DNA from 4 places in the Mesorhizobium shonense genome. Region 1 is predicted to be linked to each of the others. Evidence: riboswitches for the same ligand, from Rfam matches in the RefSeq annotation. Region 1 holds a riboswitch; each other region holds the start of a gene.

Region 1 (5,385 bases):
CTGCGTTTTGCGGTCGGCAAGGCGCGGCGGACCTCGAAGCCGCCAATGTCCTTGGCGTTGGGGATGACCATCAATTCGATCTGGTCGCAGGCGAAGACATCGCCGGCCTCAGGATCGTTGCCCGGAAAGAAGCTCATGTCACGACCTCAGGCAAAGCGGAGCGCGGACCTGGCTTTCGCCTTGGCGGCCTCTTCCTCGCGGTTGCGCGGCTCCTGGGTGGTCTCAAGCGAATCGATGAGCTCGCGCGCGGCGGCGGCGATCGCCTCGACGGCGTGGTGGAAGGCATGCTCGTTGCGCTTGGACGGCTTGGTCGAGCCGCTCAGCTTGCGCACGAACTGCAGGGCCGCGTCATGAACCTCGTCGTCGGTCGCCGGCGGTTCGAAATTGAACAGGGTCTTGATGTTGCGGCACATGCTTGCTTGCCTCCTGTCTATCGTTTCCCGCCGTTCGAGATTATGCACCAAGGTGTGTTGAGATTCAGGTCAGGCCGACCTCACCTGAATATCAATACAGCTTACTCGGCGTCGAGCGGCTCCGTTCCCACCGGCTTGCCGTCGCGCGAGAGCCTGATCTTCTCGACCTTGTCCTCGGCCGCCTTGAGCAGCCGATCGCAATGCGCCTTCAGCGCCTCGCCGCGCTCGTAGATGCGGATCGACTGGTCGAGCGGGACATCGCCGCGCTCCAGATCATCGACGATCTTCTCCAGCGCGTCGAGCGCCTGTTCGAAGCTCATCGCCTTGACGTCCTGGTTAGCTTCATCAGCCATAATTCATCCCTTCATCAGCCGCCCGACATGGGCGGCGACCGAAAATGCCAGTCCCTGCAGATCGTAGCCGCCCTCCAGCAGGCTGACGAGCCGGTTGCCGCTATGGCGCCCGGCGCGGTCCATCAGCTGGCCGGTCGCCCAGTCGAAATCATCCTCGGTCAGGTTGATCTCGGCCAGCGGATCGCGATGGTGCGCATCGAACCCAGCGGAAATGATGATCAGGTCGGGGGCGAACGCATCGACGGAGGGCAGCACGCGCGACAGGAAGGCGTCGCGAAACGTCTCGCTGCCGGTGCTCGGCGCAAGCGGCGCGTTGACGATGTTGCCGGCGCCGGTTTCGCTCTTGGCGCCGGTGCCGGGATAAAGCGGCATCTGGTGGGTCGAGCAATAGAGGACCGACGGATCGTCCCAGAAAATGTCCTGCGTGCCGTTGCCGTGATGCACGTCCCAGTCGACGATGGCGACGCGCTCGGCCTGATGCTTCTTCTGCGCATGGCGGGCGGCGATCGCCGCGGTGTTGAACAGGCAAAAGCCCATTGCGGTCGTCTTCTCGGCATGGTGGCCGGGCGGGCGGGCGGCAACGAAGACATTGGCGGCTCGGCCTTCGAAGACATCGTCTATCGCCGCATTGGCGGCGCCGATCGCGGTCACCGCGGCCTGCCAGCTCTTCGGGCTGGCGCTGGTGTCGGCATCGATCGAGACAATGCCGCTCTCTGGGATGGCCGCACGCACGCGGGCGATAAAATCTTCCGGATGCGCATAAAGGATGGTCGCCTCGTCGCCTTCCGGCGCCTTGACGCGGTCGAGCGCCGAAAAAGCCTCGTCGTCCAGCACGCGCTCGATGGCGCGCAAACGGTCCGGCCGCTCGGGGTGGCCGGGCGGCGTCAGGTGTTCCAGGAATACCGGATGGCTATAGAGACGGGTGGTCATGGCGCCTAATCTAGGCATGCCTAGCCCGGATGGCCATGTTTAAGCGCCGAATGGCTGGGGAAAATCGCGTCTTGATATGTCGCCGACGGCATTGGCGCGGCCGAAGCTTCGCGATAAGGTCGCGCCGCTGCCTGGTGCCCGCAACGCGGGAGAATCGGGAACACGGTTGAACTCCGTGGCGTGCCCAACGCTGTAAGGGGGACCGCGCCGGCAAAGCCACTGTCTCAGACGGGAAGGCGCCGGACGCGGGACGATCCCAAGCCAGAAGACCGGCCCGGCAGACATGGTCGTCCGCATGGTCAGGTGGAGGACTGCTTATCGCCAAGGGGAAAAGCGATGCAGGCACAAGCGGCCGCCACCGGCGGCGATGACTTTGACCAATTGGCGCGCGACGCCGTCTACCGGGCGATGTTCACCAGGCGGGACGTGCGCAGCCATTTCGTTTCGGACGAACTCGACGATGCCGTGCTGGCGCGATTGCTGACGGCCGCGCACCACGCGCCATCGGTCGGCTATATGCAGCCATGGAACTTCATCGTCATCCGCGATTCCGAGCGGCGGCGGCAGGTGCGCGACCTGTTCCTTGCCGCGCGGGAGCTGGAATTGCCGGCGATCGAGGCGGAACGGCAGGCGCTCTACCGCAAGCTGAAGCTGGAGGGCATCTGCGAAAGCGCCCTCAACCTCTGCGTCACCTGCGACCGGCAGCGCTCGAAGAATTCGCCGCTCGGGCGCTGGCATAACCCGGAGATGGACCTCTACAGCACCGTCTGCGCGGTGCAGAACTTCTGGCTGGCGGCGCGGGCCGAGGGCGTCGGCGTCGGCTGGGTGAGCATCATCGAGACAGAAGCGCTGAAGCGGCTTTTGTCGATTCCCGAGCATGTCACGCCGATCGCCTATCTCTGCGTCGGCCGCGTCTCGGAATTCGCGCCGCGGCCGGATCTCGAAGCGCATGGCTGGGGCCGGCGCCTGTCGCTGCCCGAGCTGGTGATGAGCGAGACCTTTTGCGGCGCCGGCGAGGCGCCGCTCAAGTCGGCGATTGCAAAGCTTCGTGGCATAGAGCTGCCGAAGCCGTGATCATGCTGTCCTTCGTAGGTCAAGCTGCTGATCAAGCAGCCCGGGGCGCATCCCAGCGCGAGCCGCCGAAGGAGCCGAGGGCCTTGTCGCGAAGCTCCCTGAATTTCGACGAGGCCTCTGCCAGGCGCAGATCCCACTCCGGATTGGGCACCTGGCCCTCGATGGTGTCGAAATAGACCTGCATCAGCGAAGCGATGGCGAAGGGTTCGATGAAGGCCGCCTTGAAGGCCCAGGCAAAGACGATTGCCAGCACAAAGGCCCAGCCGGCGAGTTGCCCGGGCATCACCCAGAGAATGGCGGCTGCCGGGGCCAGCATCAGCAGGAAGATGACGAAGGACACACCCCACATGATCACCGCCAGCCAGACGGCGTTCTTGACCATGTGCTTGCCGTTCTGCGCGTAGAGCACGACGCCTTGCCTGGCGGTCTCGAAAGGCGAGTTGGAATTGATGCGGATGTTGTAGCCGAGGATGATCTCGTCGACATAGGTCAGCGACAGGCGGATCACGGTGTTGATGAAGCTGACGAGGCCGCTCAAGCCCGGAATGGGCAGGAAGGCGGCGATGCCGCCGAGCAGTCCGGTGATGGCGCGGATGGCGCCCTTGACCAGTTGGTCGACGACGAAAAGGATATTGGCCTCGGCAAAACGCTGGGTGACAACCTCCTTCGCATAGGCGATCTGGTTCTGGCCGTCGGGAACGTCGTGGCCGTCGATCAGATGGACCATGACGGCGATGTGGCCGGCCTTGAGCACATAGAGGATGTATTCGCGGATCCAGTAGACGGCGATCGAGACGACGCCGAAGCCGACGACGCCGCCCCATAAGGCAAACGACATCGGCCCGTCGGGATCGGTCGAGATGTGTCCGACGCCATAGCCGACGCTGGCGCCGGTGCCGGTCGCCATGATGTAGGCGACCGTGATGCCGAAATAGACGATCATACGAAAGACGATGAACGGCCATGTCCGCATCATGATGGACACCGACCGGCCGATGCTGAAGTCCCACATGGCCCCGACTCCCCGCCTCAGAGAATGGCCGGGAAGGATGCGCTCACCCCTGCCATTGTCAATGTCGGCGCGATTTTGAGCGGGGGACAATTATTGAAGAAGTTGCTGCCCCTCATCCGCCTGCCGGATGCTACTTACTTTTCAAGCCTTCGAGCAGTTGCTTGAACGCCGCCACCACCTGTTTCGATGTCGCTTCCGGCTCGTCCGAATTGGCGATGCGTTGCGAGGCCTGGCTGCTGGCGCCGTTGATCAGCCGCGCCGCGGTCTCGGGGTCGAGGTCGGGAACGACGACGCCCTCTTCCTGCAGCTTGGTCAGGTGATCGGTCATTGAAGCCGTGCAGGCGTTGGCGTTCGGCCACTGCGCCGGATCGCCCAGCACCGCCGGGCCGTCGCGGAACATGATGCGCTGGATCTCCGGCTCCAGCGCCATCTCGATATAGGTGGTGCATTCATCGACGAAGTGCTGCCATCGCGTCGGGGCCCGCGCGGCAACTTCGTTCACCCGCGCAGCCATCTCGCCGTCGATCTCGGCGATCACCGCCTGCAGCAGCCCCTTCTTGTCGCCGAAGTGATGATAGAGCGCGCCGCGCGTCAGGCCAGCCGAGGCAGTGAAATCGTCCATCGAGGCCTCGGCGTAGCCGATCGTGCCGAAGGCGTGGCGGGCGGCTGCGATCAGCTTGGCGCGCGTCTCGGCGATCATCTCCTTGCGGGGTCGGTGCATTGCTTCTGGCCCTATTCACATACGCAACGTATGCCAATTGACATACACGACGTATGAACTATCTGACATTCATACGCTGCGTATGTAATTGCGGCGCCTTCCCTTGTCGAGGAGCAGGACCATGCGAAACCCCTATTCGGAAATCTTCCAGGCTCCCGGCACGAAAGGCTTTGCCGCGGCGGCCTTCATCGCACGGCTGCCGATCGCCATGGCGCCGATCGGCATCGTGGCGATGCTGTCGCAGACGCATGGTGAATACTGGCTGGCCGGCGCCGTTTCGGCGACCTACGCGCTGGTCAACGCCTTCCTGTCGCCGCAGATCTCGCGGCTCGTGGACCGGCTCGGCCAAAGCCGGGTTGCCGTGCCCACGACCCTTGTTTCGGTGCTTTCCTTCGCGACCCTGATCGCGGCGGCGAACCAGCACTGGCCGGTGTGGACCTTGTTCCTGTCCGCGCTGCTTGCCGCCGCCATGCCCAGCATTCCGGCGCTGGTCAGGGCGCGCTGGACCGAGATTTTCCGCAATCGCCCCGAGCTCAACACCGCCTTCGCCTTCGAATCGGCGGCGGACGAATTGGTCTATGTCGCCGGCGCGTCGCTCTCAGTCGGCCTGAGCGCCGCGCTGTTTCCGGAAGCCGGCATGCTGGTGAGCACGCTGCTGCTCGCTCTCGGCTCGGCGGCATTCCTGCTGCAGCGTTCGACGGAGCCGCCGGTCCGTCCGACGGAGCATGGCGCGGGCGGATCGGCGATCCGCTTGCGGCCGGTCCAGATCATCACCTTTGCCCTGATCTTCGTCGGCGCGACCTTCGCCACCACCGAAGTGACTACGGTGGCGATCACCAAGCAGCTCGGCCAGCCCGAAGCGGCGAGCCTCGTCATCGGCGT
Region 2 (5,385 bases), on a different contig from region 1:
GGCCACGACATCCGCAGGCGTCTGCCTGAGGTCGATCGGCTCGGCGAGATCGTCGAGCGAGGCGGATGTCGTGGTGAGGATATGCATTGCTTTTCGTGTTTGGGCTTTTCGTGTTGCCTCAGCCGGCGAGGATACGCTCGATCGCCGGGCGATTCAGCCCTTTGAGGCCGATGACGACCAACCGCGAGCGGCGGTCGTCCTCCGCCGTCCAGGATCGGTCATAATAATGATTGACGCGCGGGCCGACGGCCTGGAGCAAGAGCCGCATCGGCTTGCCGCCGACCTCGACGAAGCCTTTGACGCGCAGCACGTTTTCATGCTCGGCAGCGAGAGCGACGCGCTTGGCCAGCTCATCCGGATTGGCGATCGACGGGATATCGATGACGAAGGAGTCAAAATCGTCGTGCTCATGGTCGAGCTCGTCGTCGTGGTGGGTCTTGCGGTTCTCGATGTCGTCCTCGACGGCGAGGCCGAGGCCGAGCAGCACCGACGCATCGACCTTGCCCTGCGCGGTCGGCACGACTTTCACGGCGCGCGCCACATGCTCGCCGATCACGGCATTGGCGCGGGCCGAGCCGGCCGCATCCATCAGGTCGCTCTTCGACAGGATGATCAGGTCGGCACAGGCGATCTGGTCCTCGAACACCTCCTCGACCGGATCGTCGTGGTCGAGCGAATCGTCCGCGGCGCGCTGCGCCTGCAGCGCATCCATGTCGGAAGCGACGCGGCCATCGGCCAAAGCCGGGCCATCGACCACGGCGATGACGCCGTCGACCGTTACGCGGCTCTTCACCGTCGGCCACTGGAAGGCTTGGACGAGCGGCTTCGGCAAAGCGAGGCCGGAGGTCTCGATCAGGATGTGGTCGACCTTCGGCGTGCGCGACAGGATCTGGTCGAGCGCCGGCACGAAGTCGTCGGCGACGGTGCAGCAGATGCAGCCATTGGCGAGCTCGACGATGTTTTCCTCCGGGCAGGTGTCGATGCCGCAGCCTTTCAGGATCTCGCCGTCGATGCCGACATCGCCGAACTCGTTGACGATGATCGCCAGCCGCTTGCCCTTGGCGTTTTCGAGCAGGTTGCGGATCAGCGTCGTCTTCCCGGCGCCGAGAAAGCCGGTGACGACGGTGCAGGGAACACGAGAAACGGAGGCGTTCATGATCGGTCCTTCAGGAGGTCGAGGGGAGGGATGCGGGCAACCAGGCCGCGCTTGAGGGAATCGGGCCGGCCGCGCCAGGGGATGAGGCCGTCAGTGGAAGTTGCAAAGAGCTTTGCGCCGGCGACGAGGTCGGCGCCGCTGGTCGCATCCAGATCGCCGAAGACGTAGCTCCAGCAGCCGTCGCGCAGAAGCGCCGCGCTCAAGCGGCGCTTGCAATTGCCAAGGCATTCGACGGTACGGATGCGGATGTTTTCGCCCGATGCGGCGCGGCGCGTGTCTTCAGCAAGCAGGGCGCCGGCGCGCGGGTTGGCATCCGAACCGGTTTCGTCGCGGCAGGACGAGCAGACGATGACCGTCACGTCCGCCAACGCGTCGGGCTCGGACGAAATGTCCGCGATGTTTGCCGGGAAACTGCCGTTACGATCCAAAACCAGGCTCCTTGCCCGGAAAACCCGCCAGGCATTCGGATACTTAAAGTCTCAGACGGCAGGTCTCCTGGCTCGCGGGTCATCGCCTTGAATGCCGCCTTCCCGGGAACATCCCAGTGGTTTTCGGCTGAGGCTCGTCGCTTACAGTTGCGGGGACAGCCGCGGATTTGGGAAATTATCCCGCACCGCATTCCCTCTCAGCTCCTCCCTTTGCCGGGAGAAGACCGTCTGGCTCGGATTTAGGCTTACGGCTATGCGCCTGTCAACGCAGGGTGCGACGCCGAGATGTCGGCCAGCGCCGGCCCGAGGTCGCCGGCCGGCGTCACTTCGATAGCCTCCAGTCCGAGCCACGCCTGCATCTGCTTCAATTCCTCGAAGAGCTGCGCGACCGTTTCGGACGGGGCGTCGGCCTCGGCATAGGCTGCGTGGACGCGCAAGATGCTTGCTGGGCGATCGGCCCTCAGGTCGACGCGAGCGACGATCCGGTCGCCGAGCAGGAAGGGCAGCACATAGTAGCCGTATTGGCGCTTTTCGGCCGGCGTGTAGATCTCGATGCGGTAACGGAAGCCGAAGAGCTTTTCGGTGCGAGTGCGCTCGAAGACCACGGGATCGAACGGCGCTAGCAGGGCGCGCGCCTCGATCCGGCGCGGAATGCGGGCGTCCTTGTGCAGATAAGCGGCCTTATCCCAGCTCTCGACCTTAACCGGCAGCAATTCGCCCATTTCAACAAGCTCTTCGATGCGATCCTTCGTGTCGCCCGGCGCCAGGCGAAAATAATCGCGCAGGTCGCCATAAGTGGCGATGCCGTGGGCGCGGGCGGAAATGCGCAGCAATTCGCGATGCGAGTCCTCGACCGAAGGTACAGGCAGGTCCAGGATAGCCTGCGGCAGAACACGCGCCGGCAGGTCGTAGTAGCGTTCGAAGCCGCGCCGGTAGGCGGTGGTGATGCGCCCGGCCCAGAACAGCCATTCGAAGGCGTGCTTGGCCTCGCTCCAGCCCCACCAGCCGCCATTGCCCTTGTGGCCTTCGATGTCGGAAGCGGCGATCGGCCCGCGTTCGGCGACCTGGCCGTATATCTCGTCGATCATCTCCTTGCGTTCACGGCCCCATTTGGCGAGGCCGAGATACATTTCCTCGCCGCGTTCGGCGCGCTGCATGCGCCAGCGCATCAGCGGGTAGGTCTCGACCGGCAAGAAGGACGCCTCGTGCGCCCAATATTCAAAGACGGCGCGTTTGCGGGTGACCGCGGCGTTGTCGAGCAGCGCAAGCGGGTAGGGGCCGAGACGCGAATAAAGCGGCATGTAGTGGGCGCGCACCACCGCGCTGACGGAATCGATCTGCAGCAGCCCGGTTCGGAAGAGCACGCGGGCGAGGTGCCGGCGGTTGGGCTCGCCGCCGGGGCGGGGGTCCGTGAAACCCTGCGCACCGAGCGCGATGCGCCTGGCCATGCGAAGCGAGATTTTTTCCTTCATCAAGGAGCCTTTGCCTCGATCCGTTTACCTGATTTCCAGCCGGTGATTCCAGCCATGCTAGCAGGCAAATGGCGGGAGATATGTCAGGAGAGAAAAGTGGAGTAAAAAGTGAAGGAAATCAAACAGGAGCGGATCGGACCAGTTTCTTCCGATATGGCGTCCAGGGCCGGATTTTGAACAAGGTTTGACTTGCTTCGCCGAAACCGCTGCGCTAACCCTCGCCGCGTCGCAGCATAGGGCCCTTAAAACGGTTCAGCAGGTTAAACTGTCACGCTTCCGCATTAGAGTCCGTTGCTGTAATCAAAGTGAACTGGCCCGCCAAAGGAAAGTCGCCGCATGAGCGCACTCCTGAGTTCGTATCTGCCCATCGTCCTCTTCATCGCGGTGGCGATGGTCGTCGGTCTTGCGCTTATCGTCGCGCCGTTCCTGGTGGCCTACCGCAATCCCGACCCCGAAAAGCTTTCCGCCTATGAATGCGGGTTCAACTCGTTCGACGACGCCCGCATGAAATTCGACATCCGCTTCTACCTGGTGTCGATCCTGTTCATCATTTTCGATCTCGAGGTCGCCTTCCTGTTCCCGTGGGCGGTGTCCTTTTCGAAGGTCGGCATGCTCGGCTTCTGGTCGATGATGGTGTTCCTGGCGGTGCTGACCATCGGCTTTGCCTATGAATGGAAAAAAGGAGCGCTGGAATGGGATTGAACGACAGTTCAGGCACCCTCGTCGCGCCGAAGCCCAAGGGCATCATCGATCCCAACACCGGCAGGCCGGTGGGGGAGGACGATCCCTTCTTCCTCGAAATCAACAATGAGCTGGCAGACAAGGGTTTCCTCGTCACCTCGACTGAAGCGCTGATTACCTGGGCGCGCAGCGGCTCGCTGATGTTCATGACCTTCGGCCTCGCCTGCTGCGCGGTCGAGATGATCCACACCTCGATGCCGCGCTATGACAGCGAGCGTTTCGGCGTCGCCCCGCGCGCGTCTCCGCGCCAGTCCGACATCATGATCGTCGCCGGCACGCTGACCAACAAGATGGCGCCGGCGCTGCGCAAGGTCTACGACCAGATGCCGGAGCCGCGCTACGTCATCTCGATGGGCTCTTGCGCCAATGGTGGTGGTTACTACCACTATTCCTATTCGGTGGTGCGCGGCTGCGACCGCATCGTGCCGGTCGACATCTATGTGCCCGGCTGCCCGCCGAGCGCGGAAGCGCTGCTCTACGGCATTCTTCTCTTGCAGAAGAAGATCCGCCGCACCGGCACAATCGAACGGTGAGCCGATGACCCTGGCGTTGAACGAACTCTCCATCTATCTGGGCGAGAAGCTCTCCGGCCGCATCGGCGAAGCCGTGCTTGCCTATGGCGAACTGACGGTTTCCGTCGAGCCGGACAATTTGATCGCGGTGGCGACCTTCCTGCGCGACGATCCGCGCTGCCAGTTCATCTCGATCATCGACATCTGCGGTGCCGACTACCCGTCGCGCGCCAGGCGCTTCGACGTCGTCTACCACTTGCTGTCGCCGAAGCAGAATGTCCGCATCCGGCTCAAGGTTCAGGCCGACGAGGAAACGCTGGTGCCGTCGCTGACCGCCGTCTATCCCGGCGCCGACTGGTACGAGCGCGAGACCTACGACCTCTACGGCGTGCTGTTCTCCGACCATCCGGATCTGCGGCGCATTTTGACCGACTACGGTTTCGATGGGCATCCGCTGCGTAAGGATTTCCCCCTGACTGGCTTCGTTGAGGTGCGTTACGACGACGAGGCCAAGCGCGTGATCTACGAGCCGGTCGAGCTCAAGCAGGAATTCCGCAATTTCGATTTCCTCTCGCCCTGGGAAGGCACCGACTACGTGCTGCCGGGCGACGAGAAAGCGAAGGCAAATTGAGGCGCCAGAATGGCTGAAACCTCCGTCCGCAATTTCAACATTAACTTTGGGCCTCAACACCCTGCGGCGCACGGTGTTTTGAGGTTGGTTCTCGAGCTGGACGGCGAGGTGGTCGACCGCGTCGATCCGCATATCGGCCTGCTCCATCGCGGCACCGAGAAGCTGATCGAGGCCAAGACCTACCTGCAGGCCGTGCCTTATCTCGACCGGCTCGACTATTGCGCGCCTATGAACCAGGAGCATGCCTTCGCGCTCGCAGCCGAGCGGCTGCTTGGCATCGAGGTGCCGAAGCGCGGCCAGCTGATCCGCGTGCTCTATTCCGAGATGGGCCGCATCATGTCGCACATCCTCAATGTGACGACGCAGGCGATGGACGTCGGCGCGCTGACCCCGCCGCTGTGGGGCTTCGTCGAGCGCGAGAAGTTGATGGTGTTCTATGAGCGCG
Region 3 (5,385 bases), on a different contig from region 1:
TTCGAGCTTCTTTTCGATGCGGTCGGTGATCTGCTCCACCGTGTCGCTGGTGCCGGCGCCGGGCCATAGCGTCTTCACCACCATGGTCTTGATGGTGAAGGGCGGGTCCTCCTCGCGGCCGAGGCCGCGATAGGCATAGAGGCCGGCGAGCGCGGCCGCGATCATCAGGTAGACGATGAAGCTGCGGTGGCGCAGCGCCCATTCGGAAAGATTGAAGCTGGTCATGATGCGGCTCCTTTTCAGGGCGCGCGAAAGCGCGCTCCGCCGGCGCCTGCCGGCTGGCGAAAAAACAAACGACGGTTGGGGTTCAGTCAGCAGCGCCCGCCGCGCGGCGGGCGCCGTGGCAATTCAGGCCAGGCTGTGCATGGTGCCAGGCACACGATATGGCGCGCGCTCGGCGGTTCTCGGCCGGATCGCGAGGCCGGCGAGATAGCGCTGGAAGGCGGCCGCCTCCTGGACGGGGGAGGCGAGCGCGACATGGCCGTCCGGCCTCACCAGATAGGCTGCGTCGCGCTGCAGTCCGGCCTTCTCGGCCACGTCCGACCAGGCGAAGGCGTGGACCGGGATTCCGCTCGGCGCGAGCATCGCCCGGAAATCGCAATTCACCTCTCCATAGACATGGACCTGCCAGTCCAGCGACTGCAGCGGCTCGAAATTGTCGCCGTTCGCGCCGGCGACATAAGGCAGGCGGTCGCCGCCGCTCACCTTGCCCGCCGTGCCCGAGCTGATCGGGCTGGCGCGATACTCGATCGCCGCCTGCGAGATCACGCCGAAGAAGAAGCGCGAGCCGAACGAGGTGTGGAGCAGCACGTTCAGGATCTTCGGCATCAGATAGCGGCGGAACAGGCCGATCAGCCGCGAGCGGCTGGTGATGAAACGGAAAGCGGTATCGGTGCTCTCGATCAGCTTCTGCGCGAAGGCGATGCGCTCCGGCTCGTAGCTGTCGAGCAGCCGCATATCGGCCCGGCCCTGCACCACGGCGGCGAGCTTCCAGGCGAGGTTCACCGCATCGCCCATGCCGGTGTTCATGCCCTGGCCGCCGGCGGGGCTGTGGATGTGGCCGGCATCGCCGCAGAGGAACACGCGGCCGCCGCGGAAGCGCTCGGCGACGCGATGATGGACGCGATAGGTCGAGAACCAGTTGACCTCGTCGACCGTGACGCCGGTGTCGCGCTCGACATCGGCGCGGATCGCCTCGAAGGTGATCTTCTCGTCGGCTTCATGCGCCTTCGGCACGATGCCGATCAGCCTGACCGAACCGGACTGCCGGACCGGCATGACGATCATGCCGTTGCGGGTGATCTCGCCACGGCCCTTCACGTCGGCGACATAGAAGGACTGCTCGTAAGCGCCGCCAGGGAAGCCGATGTTCAGCCCATGTCGAACCGTGCTGTGGGCGCCGTCGCAACCGGCGAGATAGGCGGCGCCGACGGTTTCGGTCCGGCCTCCCTTGCTCAGCGTGGCGACGATCGCGTCGCCTCTGTCCTGGAAGGCGACGAGTTCCGTGCTGCGCTCGACTTCGACGCCGGCGCGCTTCAAATGCGCGATCAACAGACGTTCATGGATGTCTTGCGGCAGGGCGAAGGCGAAGGAATAGGGGCTGATGCCGCGGCCGAAATCGGAGAGCGGCAGCCGCGCCGCTATGCCGGCCGGCGTGTGCACGGTGAGCCGCTCGATGCGAACGCCCTCCGCAAGCACGTGGTCGACGATGCCGATCTGGCGGTGGAACTCCAGCGTGCGCGCCTGGACGGCAAGCGCCCGCGAGGTCTCGCCGGGAGCGGCGGCCTTGTCGAAGATGCGCACCGGGACGCCGAGCCTGGTCAGCCAGAGCGCGAGCGTCAGCCCGGTCGGACCGGCGCCGGCAATCAGGACCTTTGTCTTGGACACGGTCATTTTCCTTCTCCTTCAACGATACGAACTTTTTCGTGTTCCCGCAGCCGGTTGACGCCGGCGGTGACGACGAGGTCGCCCTGGGCAAGCCCGTCACTGACGACGACGCGGTCGGTCTCGTAGCGGGCGACGGAGACGGGCCTCAGTTCGACGGCCGATGACGATGTGACCACCCAGACGGCCGGCTTGCCGTTCTGGTCGAACAGCGCGCTGCCCGGCAGCACCGTCACCGGCGCGCTGGCCATCTCGGCGCGACCGGCGACGCTCGCGCCAAAGCGCATTTCGTCCGGCGCATTTTCGAGCGAGACCTTCACCTGGAAGGTGCGCGTCGCGGCGTCGGCCATCGGTGCAATCTCGCGAATGGTGCCGAGCGCCGTGATCGCCGGATTGCTGAGCAGCGAGACCGTGACCTGCGGCGGCCGCCTGGTACCAGGCGCGTTGGCGAAGGCGGCTTCCGCAATCGAGAACACCGCGTCGCGGCTCTCCGGATCGGCAACGCGAACCACCATCTGCCCGACATTGACGGACTGGCCGGCTTCGGCGCCGGTGGCGGTGACGATGCCGTCGAATTCCGCACGCAGCTCGGTATAGCTCAGCTGGTCCTTGGCCATCTCGAAGGCGATGTTCGCCGATTTGAGCTTGGCCTGCGCCGAGCGCAGGTTCTTCAGCGTGGCGTCGTAGTTGGCGCGTGTCGTGAAACCCTTGGCGAGCAGCGCGCCGATGCGGGCCTCCGCGGCGCGCGCCTCCACCAGCACGGCCTGCGCGGCCGCCACGTCGGCCTCGGCGCTGGCGAGCCGGTTGCGATAGTCCTGGTCGTCGATGCGGGCGAGCACCTCGCCCTTCTTCACCTTGGAGCCGATCTCGGCGATCCGCTCGACCAGCTTGCCGGACACGCGGAAGCCGAGGTCGCTTTCGAGCCTTGGCCTTATCTCGCCGATGGCGATGCGGGTGTCGGCGTTGCGCGTCGGGGCAACCGCGATGGCCTTGACGAGCTTGGTCTCCGGCGCGGCGGGTTCTGCGTTCGAGGCCTCACTTCTGGCGTCGTGCCAGACCACGGCTGCGCCGCAGGCAAGAGCTGCGATCGAGCCGGCGACAAGGCGGCGCCTCAGCGGCTTGTTATGCCCCGAAAGGCTGGCTTTAAAAAGTGCGGCAATCATGTTGTCTCCATGACCAAGATTTCGGTCGCGCGGGAGGATGCGGCGACCGGGAACTGTGTTGGCTGGGAGGGATCGGGCGTTGCGGCCTGTCTTTCGCCAGCCCGATCTTCTTGCTGTTTCGGGCACGAGAAATCCCGAACGGTTTCTGAAAATTTTCCGATGTTTGGGTGAGGCGACGCCGGAGGGATTGACATCGGCATGCCAAACGTATGTAATGTTATTACATATCAAAATGGCGAACCAGGAATGCATCCTTCAGACAGATCGTTCGGACGATTCATGGGACAGCGACCTCTCGCAGCAGCCCGTTGCGACTCGCGCGCGAACAACCTACGATGGCGGCGTCATGGTCCCCGAGCCGCAAGACGAGGGGTGAAAAGGGAACACGGTGAGACCCTGGTCGGGTCGAGCCCGTGGCTGCCCCCGCAACTGTGAGCGGCGAGCTCCATCCGAAACGCCACTGGCCGGCAAGGCTGGGAAGGCGGATGGCGCAACGACCCGCGAGCCAGGAGACCTGCCATCGACACGAGTTGACCGGACGGGGTGTGCCGGGAGGAGACGCGGGCACCGGTCTTGTCGGCCGGCTCGTCCAGCATCCTTCCGTCGCCATTTTGGAAAGTGACGGAATGCTGGACGGCTCCATCGATCGTATCCACCACGCCATCGGACATGCGGCCCGGAAATACCATCCGGGCAACCGGGCGGGCATCCGCCCATGACCGCGCCGCTTCTCGAAGCCTGTGGCCTCGGCGTGACGGCGAATGGCCGCGCGCTGGTCGACAATGTCAGCCTGTCGATGGCGGCGGGCGGGCGGCTGGCCATCATCGGCCCCAACGGCGCCGGCAAGACGACGCTGCTTCGCATGCTGTGCGGCGCGCTGCCGCCGAGCCGCGGCGAGGTGCGTCTTGCCGGGCGCCGCCTGGACAGGATAACCGCCGCCGAGCGGGCGCTCAGCATCGCCGTTGTCGGCCAGACTGATCAGCCGGACCCACGGCTGGCGCTCATTGACTATGTCGAGCTTGGCCGCGTTCCGCATGCCGGCCTCAGGCGCCGGCACGACGACCGCGACATCGTCGTCGAGGCGCTGCGCCGAACTGGGCTCTTGCCGCTGCTCGCACGCACCATCGGCTCGCTCTCGGGCGGCGAGCGCCAGCGCGCGCAGCTTGCCCGCGCCATCGCGCAGGAACCGAAAATTCTGTTCCTCGACGAGCCGACCAACCATCTCGACCCGCGCGCCCGCGGCGAATTGCTCGACCTTGTCGCCGGCCTCGGCATGACCGTCGTCGCCGTGCTGCACGATCTCGCGCTGGTGGCGCCTTTCGCCACCAGCGTCGCGGTGATGAGCAACGCCCGGCTGCACGTGCTGGCGGCGCCGCGTGAGGCGCTGGCGCAACCGCTCATTCGCGAGGTGTTCGGCATCGATGTGCTGCGCCTCCGGCACCCGACCGAGGATCGCGAGCTCACCGTCTTCGAGCTTCCCATGCGTGCTTCCTCGCCATCCTGAGCCTGCCCAACCCAACCCGAACAACCCAAGCAAACAGGAGCACCATCCCGTGAAACGCCTCGCTTTGTCGCTTGCCCTCTCGCTTGTCGCCTCAGCCGCCTTCGCCTTCCCGGTTACCGTCGACAGCTGTGGCAAGCCGCTCACCTTCGACGCGCCGCCGAAGCGCGCCGTCATCCAGGACCTCAACATGGCCGAGATGGCTTTCGCGCTGAAGCTGCAGCCGTCGATCGTCGGGCTCACCGGCATCACCGGCTGGTACAAGGTCGGCCCCGAATTCAAGACCGAGCAGGGCTCTATCCCGGAGCTGGCGCCGAAATATCCGACGCTGGAAAACCTCGTCGCCGTGCAGCCCGATTTCTTCTTCGCTGGCTGGTATTACGGCATGAAGCCGGGCGGCGATGTCACGCCCGACACGCTTGCCCCGCACGACATCAAGACGCTGGTGCTGACCGAAAGCTGCGTCCATCTCGACAAGAACCGGCCCGCCGCCTCGATGGACCTGCTCTATGGCGACGTCGAGAAGCTGGGCAAGATCTTCGGCAAGGAGGCCGAGGCCGAGAAACTGGTCGCCGGCTGGAGGGCTGAGCTCGCCGGCATCACGGCCAAGGTGGGCGACCACAAGGGCACAAGGGTGTTTCTCTATGATTCAGGCGAGGACAAACCCTTCACCGCCGGCAAGTTCGCCATCCCCAACGCCATGATCGCCGCCGCGGGCGGGGAAAACATCATGGCCGACATGGAGACGAGCTGGGGCAACACCGACTGGGAGACGGTGGCGTCGCGCAATCCGCAGTTCCTCATCCTGCTCGATTACCAGGATGGCGGCGGTTACCG
Region 4 (5,385 bases), on a different contig from region 1:
GCTGCCTACCCCGCCAGCCTGCCGGGGCGCTCCCGTGTTGAGGGCGGCGGCATGCCCATGTCGCGTTACGGAGGTGTCTATGGACCCGCTGATCTGGACTTGCTCCAGCGGGTATTTGATCGGCTGTGTGATGAGCGCCGTCTGGCCAAGAAGGACCGGGAACAGCGCGAGCAATTGGCGGCTGAAGTCATCCGCGTTTTCGACGACGGGATCACGGGCGAAGCCGATCTATTGCGGGCCATTTCCAAGCGGCGGAGACTCTGAGACTCTAAGGTCAAGCCGGGTTTGCCGACAAGCTCTCGTCTGTCACGGACAGGGCGTCCGCCGCCGCGCGGGCCGAAGGCCCCAAGCGGAGGAAGGATGGGGAGACCGATTTTCTCCTTGCTGGGGAGAGGGGGCAGCGCTCCCTTTCCCCTCGAAACAAACAATGAGCGTACAAGCGAAGGCAGCGCAGCGGCCGGAGCCAGTTCGCGCACCGCTTGGCCGGTTAAATGGGCAGCCGCAGGTAGCATAGCGCCGCCCGAAGGGCGGAAACCGGGACCGACTGCCCCGGCAAGCGGTTCCGGGTAGTATTCGGAGTTGGCCTGACACGATGTGGCCCGTTCGCCCGCGACGCTCCGAGTATGGAGCGCTCCGCGTCGCGCGCGAACCCAACCCGAAATCGCCGACTGATGGGACGGAGAAGGCGAAATCACCCCTCCGACCGCCGGTCAAAGGCTGCTCCCATGGCCAACGCGCGAGCGCGCATGCTATAGCTCAGCCGCTCCGGTTTGGCTGGAAGATGATGCTCCCCGAACGATTGCCTGTTCCAGTCACATTGCTCGCCGCGCTTTTTCTTGTCGTTCAAGCGTTTCTGAGCGGAAGCTGGATCGGTTTCCAAGCCTCGGCGGCTCAGTTCGATGCTTTTGGCAACATAATCTGTACGTCCCATGCTGGCGACCATTCCAAGGGCGGGCAGCAAAAGGACGACTACGACTCCGGCTGCTGTCTTTTCGGCTGCGATAGCGGTGCCGCTGTGCTTCCAGAAGCGGGCGAGATCGGGCAGGAGCGGCTGGCGTTCGCGATCACTTCCGACGGCAAACCGGCGTCGAAAGCCGCGATCCGGCGGCAAGAACTTCAGCCGCTCAGCTCTCGCGGCCCTCCGGCCTGAACAATGGCAATCTCTTCGCCGTTCCGCCCCGGGGCGGATGGAGACTTGAAGGCTGCCTTCCCAAGAGCTTCAATCATTGTCTAGCTTCGGGTCGACCAGGTCGCCCTACATCAAGGAAACATATCCATGCGCAACATCTTGCTTGCAGCTGCTTTTACGCTCCTCACTTCGGTAACGCTTTCGGGCTCTGCCTATGCCCATGCCAAGCTCGAGGCGGCACAGCCACCGATCGGCGGCACGGTCAAGGAGGCACCGACCGAACTCGACCTCAAGTTCAGCGAGGAACTCAATCTGAAGTTCACCGGCGTGAAGGTCACCGGACCCGACAAACAGGAAGTCAAGACTGATGACGCCATGCTGATGGATGGCGACAAGACCTTCATGGTCTCGTTGCCTAAGGGCCTTGCGGCCGGCCCCTACAAGGTTGAATGGCACGCCCTGTCGCAGGACGGCCACAAGACCCATGGCGAATACAAATTCACAGTGAAACCCTAAGATCGGAAAGGCGGGGGCGCGCTCCGCGCTCCCGTCCCCGTTCAGTCGGATGAGCAAAGTCCTTTTCACGCACCCGCCGGTGGACGGATGACGCCGGACAACCTGCTTGTGGCTTGCCGCTTCGTGCACGATGCCGCGCTGATGGCGCTATGGGGCGCCTCTGTCTATCTGCTGGCGCTGGTGCCGAGCGCTCTCGCCGAGCGGATCGCGGCCAGGCTGACCGCCCTTCGCCTGATTGCCGTGGTTCTTGCCTTTGTGTCGACGATTGTCGCCCTGCCAACGCAAACGTCGATGATCGGCGACGGCTGGCCCGATGCCGTGAACGGCCCGATGCTATGGGACGTTCTTGCCTCGACCAATATCGGCACGGCGTGGTTGGCTCAGGCTCTGGCCGGCGTCCTGCTCGTCGCGGCACAAATGCTCGCATCGCGCCTCAGGCTGGCGGCGACCGCGATCGCATCCGGACTTGGCCTCGCCGGCCTTGCGCTCAGCGGCCATGCAATGATGAACGACGGCTGGCAGGGCATCGTACATCCGCTGAACGACGCCCTGCACGTCCTGTCGGCAGGTGCCTGGGTCGGTGCGCTGTTGCCGTTGCTGCTCATCCTGGCGGGGGTCGGCAAGATGCCTTTTGATGCCGATGCCGCGACAGCGCTGCGCCGCTTCTCGAACGCAGGCCATGTCGTCGCAACCTTGGCCATCCTGTCTGGAATTGCGAATAGCGTCTTCATAGTCGGCTGGCCGTTCGGGTTGTCGTCGCCCTATCGCCTGTTGCTGTCGGCGAAGATTGCCGTTGTCCTGGCCATGATTGCGATGGCGACAGCCAACCGCTACTGGTTCGTGCCGCGTATCGGTCGGGCGAGCGAGTCGGCGCTCCACGCGATCCGAATTGGCACCGCCATCGAGATCGTGCTCGCGCTCACCGCGATCCTACTCGTTTCGATTTTCGGCATGCTAGACCCGAACTCCTAAAGAGTTAGTCGACACCGCGCTGCCCTTTCGGCAGCGAACCATGAGCGCGCAACACCCATCGAGTGCCATCACTACGAAAATCGGTGAGGCAAAGCGGCTCGACATCGATCTTGCTGAACGAAGTCAGCGGGGCACCGAGTACATGCACGATCGCCGCGCGGATGACCCCAGGGTGGGTGACCACAATGGTGTGGCCGCGCTCGGCAAGCAGGCGCTCCATCAGAGCCGAGCCGCGCCGGGCGACATCGGCCAGCGATTCGCCGCCGTGGGGTGCCGCGTCTGGATCGGAAAACCAGGTTGCAAAGCCTTCCGGATCTTCGACCTGCAGTTCCTCGAAACCCTTGCCTGCCCAATGTGCAAAATCCTGGTCAGCGAGCAGAGGCTCGATCGAAGCCTGGTGGCCCAGTGCCTCAGCGGTCTGCCGCGCCCGCAGCGCCGGGCTTGTCCAGATTCGATCAGCGCGGCGCAACCCCTGGCCGGTCGCGCCCGCGCGGGCAATCGCCTGCGGCTCCAGCGGCTCATCTAGCGGAAAGCGCCCCTTGCGCGCGGCAAGCGTTGCCCCGCTTGCGATCATCGTCAGGCGTACGATCATCCAAAACCGCCTCTGTGGCCCGGTCCAAATTGCGTGTCACGATCTCACGTCGCTTATTGACGATACATTGACGGCGAACGAAGCGCTGAATAGTGTCGGCGACGATACGGGATTGGAAGCCGGTGTAAATCCGGCACGGTCGCGCCACTGTGATCGGCACCAGCCGAAAGTCAGGCCTTCTTCCGTAGCATTAGTTCGATCAACGGGACGCAGTATCCCAGGAGAGGAAAATGTCCGACACCACTTTTGCACCCGGCTATGGCCCGGTTCCGATTCCGGTCCGTGAGCTTCTGCCATGGGCCATCTTCGGCGGCCTGCTGCTCATGCTGGCGATCTATTTTGTCGGGGCGGAAGAAGGCGCGACATCGCTGATCCGAGGCATGTATGTGCACGAATTCGTGCATGACGGCCGCCACCTGCTCGGCTTCCCCTGCCACTAGACCGGTTCAGCAATCGCTGAACCGCCCCGGGTTTGGGATAACGCAATTCCAGACGGAAAACCGCTACGCACTTTTCCTGGAATTGCTTGAAGGGAAGATTGACATGGTCGGAAAACTTTTGCTGCGCGGCATGCTGGTCGGGCTGGTCGCGGGGATTTTGGCGTTTGCCTTCGCACGTGTTTATGGCGAGCCGCAGGTCGACAAGGCGATCGCCTTCGAGGAACAGCAGGCGCAGGCCGCCGAAGAGGCGCCGGAGCCGGAGATCGTCAGCCGGGCCACGCAGGCCGGCATCGGTCTCGCAACCGGCGTGCTGATCTATGGCGCTGCGCTCGGCGGGCTGTTCTCGCTCGTCGTCTCCTTCGCTTATGGCAGGCTGGGCTCGCTCGGCCCGCGCGGCACCTCCGCGTTGCTGGCACTGCTCGGCTTCCTCGCCGTGATCGTGGTTCCGGGGCTGAAGTATCCTGCGAACCCGCCCTCGGTCGGCAATCCCGAAACCATCGCCTACCGCACCGAACTGTTCTTCATCATGATCGTGGTTTCCCTGGCGGCGATGGTGGCCGCGGTGGGCCTCGCGCAACGGCTGTGGAATAGGCTCGGCGCCTGGAATGCGACGATCGTTGCCGGCCTTGCCTTCCTCGTCGTCTTTGCGCTGGTGAAGGCGGCGCTCCCCGACATCAACGAGGTGCCGGAGCAATTCTCGGCGGTGGTGCTGTGGCAGTTCCGCGTCGCTTCGTTGGGTATCCAGCTCGTGATGTGGACCGTCATGGGGCTTGCCTTCGGCGCGGTCGTCGAGCGAGACCTCGCGGCCCGCGACCAAAGCGGCCTCGCCCGCCGCTACGCCTGATCCGCGATGCGCTGGCCAGCTCGGTTTTTCGCCTGGTCGGCCATCGCGCTGTTGTTCCTGCTCGCGGCGACGGAGGCCGAAGCGCATGGCTCGCGCTCGACGCCGCCGCCGCCTGGCATCCAGATTCCCAGCCTTACCCACGGCCAGATGGCGGTGATCGCCCGCTATCGCGGCGCCATCCTCGATCTAGCCCTCCGGCAGACCGAGACCGACCCCGCCTTCCGGCGGCTCTACAATCACGACACCCTGCAATACACGTACTGCCTCTGGGGCCTGATGCCGGGAAGCCTGGCTGACGAGCAGAGCCCATTCAATGAATGCAGCCATGCGTATCTGGCGACCACCAAGGCGCTGCTGGCCTACATGGCGAAGATGCCCTCGGCCCAGAACGAGGCCAAGTCGCTGATTTCCGACATCGACGCCGACATGGTGCGCAGCGGCGCCTCCTGGATCCTGTGCCAGTTCAGCGCCGAGGGCTTCAGCACCGGCGAGATCGTCGAACCGCAATGGCGGGGCGTTTTCTTCCACCTGCCCAGCCTTGCCGTGCTTGCGCTGGCAGCGGCGGCGCTCTTCGCCGCTGCCTGGTCGATCTTCGGCTCGCACGCACCACGAAACAGGTCAGTCGCCGCATAGCGGCTCGCCGGGTCTTCAAGGCCATGATTCACGTGCCTCAGTGGTTATGGGATTGCTGGAAGCCCGCTACGTCGTACTGAGATACGCTCTTGGGATTATTGGAGTTCTGCGGCTGGGTACCTGCGTACTTTCCATCGGCAACCCCATCAGGATTGAACGCTGAGCCAGGAGCAGTGCTGGCGTTACCGGGGGTAGCACCTCCGGTCTCTGCGGTACCGATCGTTTGGTTGGGCTGACCGGTCGTTCCGGTCACGGTGTG

What was found. A riboswitch is a leader RNA that binds a small molecule or an ion and turns the genes downstream of it on or off. The one in region 1 is predicted to bind cobalamin.
Region 2: linked by a shared signal. The riboswitch ahead of ABID26_RS14875 (DUF1636 family protein) and the one ahead of bluB (5,6-dimethylbenzimidazole synthase) in region 1 are both predicted to bind cobalamin.
Region 3: linked by a shared signal. The riboswitch ahead of ABID26_RS32795 (ABC transporter ATP-binding protein) and the one ahead of bluB (5,6-dimethylbenzimidazole synthase) in region 1 are both predicted to bind cobalamin.
Region 4: linked by a shared signal. The riboswitch ahead of ABID26_RS22455 (CbtB domain-containing protein) and the one ahead of bluB (5,6-dimethylbenzimidazole synthase) in region 1 are both predicted to bind cobalamin.

What each region holds. Positions count from the first base shown of each region.
Region 1 is NZ_JBEPLM010000001.1:728,864-734,248, forward strand. It holds gene ABID26_RS03730 (pirin family protein) at 1-137, opposite strand, end outside; gene ABID26_RS03735 (DUF2277 domain-containing protein) at 147-413, opposite strand; gene ABID26_RS03740 (exodeoxyribonuclease VII small subunit) at 515-766, opposite strand; gene ABID26_RS03745 (histone deacetylase family protein) at 770-1,696, opposite strand; cobalamin riboswitch at 1,811-1,989, shown strand; gene bluB (5,6-dimethylbenzimidazole synthase) at 2,033-2,770, shown strand; gene ABID26_RS03755 (hypothetical protein) at 2,802-3,782, opposite strand; gene ABID26_RS03760 (TetR/AcrR family transcriptional regulator) at 3,913-4,503, opposite strand; gene ABID26_RS03765 (MFS transporter) at 4,625-5,385, shown strand, end outside.
Region 2 is NZ_JBEPLM010000005.1:24,389-29,773, reverse strand. It holds gene ABID26_RS14885 (cobaltochelatase subunit CobN) at 1-87, opposite strand, end outside; gene cobW (cobalamin biosynthesis protein CobW) at 119-1,156, opposite strand; gene ABID26_RS14875 (DUF1636 family protein) at 1,153-1,584, opposite strand; cobalamin riboswitch at 1,625-1,828, opposite strand; gene ABID26_RS14870 (winged helix-turn-helix domain-containing protein) at 1,836-3,056, opposite strand; gene ABID26_RS14865 (NADH-quinone oxidoreductase subunit A) at 3,393-3,758, shown strand; gene ABID26_RS14860 (NuoB/complex I 20 kDa subunit family protein) at 3,749-4,330, shown strand; gene ABID26_RS14855 (NADH-quinone oxidoreductase subunit C) at 4,335-4,940, shown strand; gene ABID26_RS14850 (NADH-quinone oxidoreductase subunit D) at 4,950-5,385, shown strand, end outside.
Region 3 is NZ_JBEPLM010000021.1:40,504-45,888, reverse strand. It holds gene ABID26_RS32810 (efflux RND transporter permease subunit) at 1-225, opposite strand, end outside; gene ABID26_RS32805 (FAD-dependent monooxygenase) at 349-1,893, opposite strand; gene ABID26_RS32800 (efflux RND transporter periplasmic adaptor subunit) at 1,890-3,047, opposite strand; cobalamin riboswitch at 3,378-3,583, shown strand; gene ABID26_RS32795 (ABC transporter ATP-binding protein) at 3,763-4,551, shown strand; gene ABID26_RS32790 (ABC transporter substrate-binding protein) at 4,601-5,385, shown strand, end outside.
Region 4 is NZ_JBEPLM010000009.1:94,638-100,022, reverse strand. It holds gene ABID26_RS22480 (hypothetical protein) at 58-264, shown strand; gene ABID26_RS22475 (hypothetical protein) at 782-1,150, shown strand; gene copC (copper homeostasis periplasmic binding protein CopC) at 1,277-1,645, shown strand; gene copD (copper homeostasis membrane protein CopD) at 1,733-2,617, shown strand; gene ABID26_RS22460 (histidine phosphatase family protein) at 2,622-3,209, opposite strand; adenosylcobalamin (AdoCbl) riboswitch at 3,315-3,396, shown strand; gene ABID26_RS22455 (CbtB domain-containing protein) at 3,440-3,649, shown strand; gene ABID26_RS22450 (CbtA family protein) at 3,753-4,493, shown strand; gene ABID26_RS22445 (hypothetical protein) at 4,500-5,126, shown strand; gene ABID26_RS22440 (adenylate cyclase) at 5,164-5,385, opposite strand, start outside.